2 regions of the Alkalibacillus silvisoli genome follow, and region 2 is predicted to be linked to the other one. Evidence: a T-box and tRNA genes for the amino acid it is inferred to sense, from the RefSeq annotation. Region 2 holds a T-box; the other holds one or more tRNA genes.

Region 1 (3,421 bases), on a different contig from region 2:
AACCGGCAGAACCGGTTGAAGAGCCTCAAGAACCAACAGAGGATGCTAATGAACCAGAACAAGAAACAGAAAATAACGAATCAAATCAAGAAGAAAGCACAAATGATGATTCGTCAAACTATGATGTTCATGAATTTGAACAACAAGTTGTAAGCTTAGTGAATGAAGAGAGAGAACAAAGAGGTTTACAACCGTTAGAGTTATCAGGAGAACTAAGTGATGTTGCCCGTGCGAAGTCACAGGATATGGCTGATCAAAACTATTTCAGTCACCAATCACCGACTTATGGTTCTCCATTTGATATGATGGACCATTATGGTGTTGATTATCGCACAGCAGGTGAAAACATTGCGATGGGTCAACGTTCACCTGAGGCAGTGATGCAAGGGTGGATGAATAGTGATGGTCACCGTGAAAACATTTTAAGTGATGATTTCACACACATTGGTGTAGGTTATGTTGAAGGAAATGGTTCAATTTATTGGACCCAAATGTTTAAAGCACAATAAAAGATACTCTATATAAAAAAACTTGCCAAGTAGAAATTGTTGAAGATAGAGGCGAGTTAGACTAATACAAGTGGGATGAATGATGTTCTCCTATCTTTGTAAAAAAGGCAGTCTCAGTTGAGGCTGCCTTTTAATTAATTATTATGAGCTAAACCAAACCCTAACTCTCACTAAATCTTGAATGGAGCCATCTTGTGCACTGCGTGAATAAACTTGTAACTCACCTAATGAACTAGTAGGTTCTTGGTCAAACTCAAGGTTATCTAAAAATTGACTATAAGATGGTGCTGCGTACCTTGCTGTGGTAAACGATTCTTCAATAACAACCGTTTCATTAGAATCGATTAAACGGTAAAGGACATTCGCTTCAAATGTCCGTGCAAATCCTTCAAGTAAAGCACCATCACGAATAATAGTACCAGGAAGGGGCAAAGTTACAACTATATTTTCTGACATTGATAAAGGTATGATGATTCGGACGCCTTCATAAATCGTATCAGCTGATATGCCAAATCTATTCATATTTGCTTGGAGAATGTTATCGATTGGAATGCCTGTTCTTTGAGAAATATCTGCTAATGTATCACCAGGTTCAACTTCATAAATGAAGACAGGTAGTAGTATTTGTTGGTTAACATCCATATAATCAGGGTTATGGATCGTTCGATTTATCCCAATAAGTAGTTCAGGTTCTAAAGAAAATCGATTCGATAAATAGCTAATTGTATCACCGTATTGAACAACATATAATGTTTCGGTCTCTGTCAGTAATGTTTTAGGTATGACTATTACTTGCCCGGGCTCCATCATATATAAATCAGTAAATGGTGGATATAATGCATTCGCTTCGACAATAGAATCAACATCACTTCCATATCGTTGTGATAGTTGATAAACAGAGTCACCTGGTCTTACAGTATGAATGATATGTGTTCCACGCCTAATCGTCACCTAAGATCACACTCCTTTTTTCAAGACCATTTTATGCTACATTTGTCCTAAGTATGAACTAAAAAAAAGCCTACACAATTATGTGCAGGCATTAGCTACTAAGAGTCACGGTCTTCTTTATCCTGTTTATGATGCTTGTCCATCTTAGGTATGAAGTCGTTTTCTTTAAGCTTATCGAAGCGTTCATCAAGATAAGACTTCATTTTATCTGCTTTTTCTTCTGTGAACACACCATACTCGACATATTTATCGATAATGACTTTGTGTTGTTCAAAAGCGTTGTGGTGTAGAGCTTCCATTTCAGCTAGTTGTTCTTCAGTCAGCTCTACATCTTCGTTTACTTCTTCTTCTGCACCCACTTGTGTTGTTAATATGCCGATTGATGCGAAAAGAACAAGAAGTGTTGAACCAAGTAATAAAGTAATTCTTTTTGCCATTTTAATCACCTCATCTGAAATTTTGTCATACTTTAACTTGTACTAATTTTTGAAAATCATACGTCCGTTATAAGACAAGGTTTAGGTTACATATGTTTTAAGAAGGGTATGTGTCGTATATGGGAGGGTTCATATGCTTAAAGATATTGATTGGTCTATAGTGTCATTTGTAGGAATTACAATGATTAAAGAATATTGGGTTTATTATCGCTTACCACATGTTCAGTATTGGAGTATGCAAGTGAAAATAGAAGACAGGAAATGAAGTAACCTCTCTTTAGAAACAAAAATAAGATATGCTATAATGTACTCGTGAAAGTATAGAAGGGGCATTAGCTCAGCTGGGAGAGCGTTGTGCTGGCAGCGCGAAGGTCGTCGGTTCGAGCCCGACATGCTCCATTATTGATTAATTAAAGCAAAAAGCTGGACCTTTATTATAATAATAAGGTCCAGCTTTTTTATTTTTGTCTAACTCCATTGATCATTTACGCTTTAATTTATTAGTTTCTTTAACTCATGCCAAACTAACTATGTTAATATATATGTAATAGTTGGAATTTTTTGAAAAAATGAGGTGGAACAGATGAATAAAAAAGGTGGTAGAAAAACTAGGCATGCTTTAGCACAACTGTCCAAAAGAGAAATGTGGGTTTGGGGAGCTGGTAGTTCACCTGGAATTATTTATAGTGGAATGAGCTTGACAAGGAGGATTACATGATACGCAAGATAAACTTTTTAAATGTAGAAAAGGTGTACAGGGGAGATGGAGTACAAACTTCGGCACTAAATGAAAACAATTTATCGTTTGATATCGGCGAATTCACATCTATTATTGGACCCTCTGGATCAGGTAAGTCGACCTTGCTGAGTTTGTTGGGGACGTTGGATCAACCGACAAACGGCAAAATCACTTATGATGATGAAGAGATTTTAAAGAAACGCAAAAATAAAATCGCCGATTTCCGCTTTGAAGAAATCGGGTTTATTTTTCAGCAGTTTCATTTGCTTCCTACACTCACGGCTATTGAAAATGTGTTAACTCCGTTGTTCTCAAGAAAAGTACCCTATAACAAGCAACAGCGGGCAAAAGAAGTGTTAGCACAAGTGGGATTAGAGGATAAGGTGAATTCGCTGCCCTCACAATTATCTGGTGGTCAACAACAACGAGTAGCGATTGCTCGTGCGATTGTGCACAAACCGAGCTGGCTACTGGCGGACGAACCAACTGGGAACCTCGACTCTGAAACTGGGGAACTCATCTTTGAGTTATTGAAGCAGTTGAATCAGGAGGAAGGGTGTGGGGTGATTTTTGTCACGCATGATGCAGCTCTAGCATCTAAAGCCAACCGAATCATTACAATGAAAGATGGATCCGTTCAATCGGATCAAGTGGGTGTTTCCTTATGATGCGATTTATTTGGCAGAATTGGTGGCGGAAGAAAGAACGACTGATTTTGTTATTAATTGGTGCGTTCATCATCAGTGCTGGGTTAACTTACTTAATTGGTCTTTCGGATTCGAATA
Region 2 (3,421 bases):
GCTAGTGAATCAACCGGAAAAAGACGTTTATAATGGTGATATCGGTGAAATTATTGCAATTAAACACGCCAAAGAAGCTAAATCGAAAAAGGATGAATTAATTATTGATTTTGAAGGTCTAGAAGTGTCGTATACAAGACAGGATTTTAATCAGATCATGTTAGCTTATGCTATTTCGATTCATAAGTCACAAGGCAGTGAGTTCCCAATAGTTATATTACCTGTTGTCAGGTCATTTAAACGAATGTTAGTAAAGAACCTAATCTATACTGCCATTACTCGTGGTAAGTCTTCTTTAATAATTTGTGGCAGTTATGATGTGTTTTTAGAAGGTTTAAAGAAACAACTGGCATACGAACGAAACACAAGCTTAGTGTCAAGAATTCAAGCTTATAACTTGTCTAACCCTAACTCAAATACAGAAAACCTTGAGCCAGATTCTGAGCTTGAGGAAAATTTTTCACCTTATGATTTTATGTAATACGTTTAAACTAATAATGTTCTTACCATTGGTATAGAACAATTGTAAGTCGGAGAGGATGTATGCAAAAAGGAAAGAGGGGTTTTGTATGAATTGCCCAAACTGCCATACATCTGATGTCGGTAAAATAGGAGCTCAACAGTTTTATTGTTGGAACTGTTTTATAGAGTTGTCCGTAGAAGGTGGTAAGATGCGCGTGCATGAAGTACAAGAGGACAAGACGGTTTCCTCTTTAGACGACCTGTTTTCTTGGAAAGTTGATTTTTCTTTTTAAAGCGATGGGAACAAACGAGAAAGCATTCAGCTGACTTGTTTAGTGGTCATACCCTATATAAGGAGATAAAGGTTGGTGAACAACTTTGAGTCGAGTCATTTCAACAGGTGTCATGGGAGCTTTTGCCTTTTATTTTATGAGAAATAGAAACAACATTCGTAAAAGCGGGATGTGGAAGCAACTTCGTAGGTCTACACGTAGATTAAGAAAAAGAATGTTTTAAGGCAATCACAACCGTTCAGCTATTCTTTGAACGGTTGTGTTACATATGTAGTTACAGTTGACATGGTTGTATGGTTTAACTATAATATTCTCAAGGTATAGCATGCATTCATTCATTAAAAATTTTAAAATATAAAATCTGTGAAGGAAAGAGTAAATGGCAGACCACTTACAGAGAGGCATTTCATTTGCTGGAAGAAATGCTAAGTGAAGGGTCATTGAAGCTAATCCAGAGAGCGGCTAACCCCCGACGTCTACACTACGTTACGGTGTGAAAGTAGATAGATTTAGATCTATAACTAGGGTGGTACCGCGGATTAGTCGTCCCTACATGAACATGTAGGGGCGGCTTTTTTTATACTTTAGGAGGTATGAAGATGAAACAATTACAATCACATGAAGTAAGACAAATGTTTTTAGATTTCTTTAAAGAAAAAGGTCACGGAATTGAGCCTAGTCGCTCTTTAGTTCCACAAGAAGACCCAACGCTATTATGGATTAATAGCGGTGTAGCTACTTTAAAAAAATATTTTGACGGTCGAATCATTCCAGAAAATCCGAGAATTGTAAATGCACAAAAATCAATTAGAACAAATGATATTGAAAATGTCGGATTTACAGCAAGACACCATACGTTTTTTGAAATGCTCGGCAACTTTTCGATTGGTGAATATTTTAAAGAAAAAGCAATCGAATGGGCATGGGAGTTTTTAACGAGTGAGAACTGGATTGGCTTTGATGAAAATAAATTGTCTGTAACGGTTCACCCTGAGGATGAAGAAGCATATGAAATCTGGCAAAACAAGGTTGGTGTACCAACTGAACGCATTATCCGTATAGAAGAGAACTTTTGGGATATCGGTGAGGGACCTAGTGGGCCTAACACTGAGATTTTCTATGACCGTGGTGAATCATATGGAAATGACCTAAATGACCCAGAGTTATATCCTGGTGGGGAGAACGAACGTTATTTAGAAATTTGGAACCTCGTGTTTTCACAATTTAACCATAACCCTGATGATACTTATACACCATTACCTAAGAAAAACATTGATACAGGTATGGGCTTAGAACGTATTGTTTCAGTAATACAAGATACAAAAACGAACTTTGAAACAGACCTATTTAAACCTATTATTAATCGCACAGAAGTAATCTCTAACATCTCCTATGGTGAAACAGTAAGGCAAGATTCCGCGTTTAAAGTGATTGCAGATCATGTCAGAACCGTTGCGTTTGCAATTGGTGATGGTGCTTTACCATCGAATGAGGGTCGAGGCTATGTATTAAGAAGGCTTCTTCGTCGGGCTATTCGTTTTGCGAAAGATTTAAATATCAATGAACCTTTTATGTATCAATTAGTTGATGAAGTAGCAGACATCATGTATGAATTTTATCCAGAAGTACATGAGAAGAAAGATTTTATTAAAGAAGTCATGAAAAAAGAAGAAAAACGATTCCATGAAACCTTACAAGAAGGGTTAACTATTTTAGAGAAGGTCATGAAAACTGAAAAAGAAAAAGGAAGTAATGTATTTCCAGGTGAAGAGGTGTTCACTCTTTATGATACATATGGCTTTCCTAAAGAATTAACAGAAGAGTATGTACAAGCAGAAGGATTTACAATCGATGAAGCTGGCTTTGAAAAAGAAATGACAAAACAACGTGAACGTGCACGTGATGCCAGACAAAAAGTTGACTCAATGCAAGTACAAGATGAAGTGTTGCAACAAATTGAAACGCCAAGCTATTTTGTTGGCTATAAACAGTTAATAAGTGAAACAACAGTAGATGTTATGATCAAAGAGCAAGAAGAAGTCTCAGAAATCCAAGCAGGTGATGAAGCTACATTAATCCTTGCTGAAACACCTTTCTATGCAGAAAGTGGAGGGCAAATTGCTGATAGGGGAATAATTGAGACTGAAACTGGTAAAGCTTCTGTGATGGATGTGCAAAAAGGACCTAATGGCCAGAACTTACACCAAGTGGACGTCATAGAAGGCTCTTTACAATTAAACCAGAGCGCAAAAGCACAAGTTAAACGTTATGAACGCCAACAAATAATTAAAAACCATACTGCGACACACTTACTACATCAGGCATTAAAGGATGTATTAGGGGACCATGTTAATCAGGCTGGTTCACATGTTGCACCAGACAGACTACGCTTTGACTTTACTCATTTCAATGCGGTTACAGATGAACAACTACAACAAATTGAAGCGATTGTGAATGATAAGGTATGGAATTCACTCCCTGTAATGGTTTCACACCATTCATTAGAAGAAGCAAAGCAAATGGGTGCAATGGCATTATTCGATGCGAAGTACGGTGAACAAGTACGCGTTGTATCAGTTGATCATTATAGTATAGAGCTATGTGGTGGTTGTCATGTTGATAACACAGCAGAAATCGGGTTATTTAAAATTACTCAAGAAACAGGG

The links. A T-box is a leader RNA that pairs with one kind of tRNA and senses whether it is charged. The one in region 2 lies ahead of alaS (alanine--tRNA ligase), so its partner is inferred to be a tRNA-Ala.
Region 1: it has a tRNA-Ala gene. The T-box ahead of alaS (alanine--tRNA ligase) is inferred to sense a tRNA for this amino acid. The anticodon was not compared.

The regions. Positions count from the first base shown of each region.
Region 1 is NZ_BAAACZ010000002.1:22,711-26,131, forward strand. It holds gene ABDZ63_RS00360 (CAP domain-containing protein) at 1-509, shown strand, start outside; gene ABDZ63_RS00365 (LysM peptidoglycan-binding domain-containing protein) at 651-1,460, opposite strand; gene ABDZ63_RS00370 (DUF2680 domain-containing protein) at 1,559-1,897, opposite strand; gene ABDZ63_RS00375 (hypothetical protein) at 2,031-2,162, shown strand; tRNA gene ABDZ63_RS00380 (tRNA-Ala) at 2,224-2,296, shown strand; gene ABDZ63_RS00385 (hypothetical protein) at 2,481-2,615, shown strand; gene ABDZ63_RS00390 (ABC transporter ATP-binding protein) at 2,612-3,304, shown strand; gene ABDZ63_RS00395 (ABC transporter permease) at 3,301-3,421, shown strand, end outside.
Region 2 is NZ_BAAACZ010000009.1:201,722-205,142, forward strand. It holds gene recD2 (SF1B family DNA helicase RecD2) at 1-481, shown strand, start outside; gene ABDZ63_RS05150 (hypothetical protein) at 570-755, shown strand; T-box leader at 1,110-1,309, shown strand; gene alaS (alanine--tRNA ligase) at 1,355-3,421, shown strand, end outside.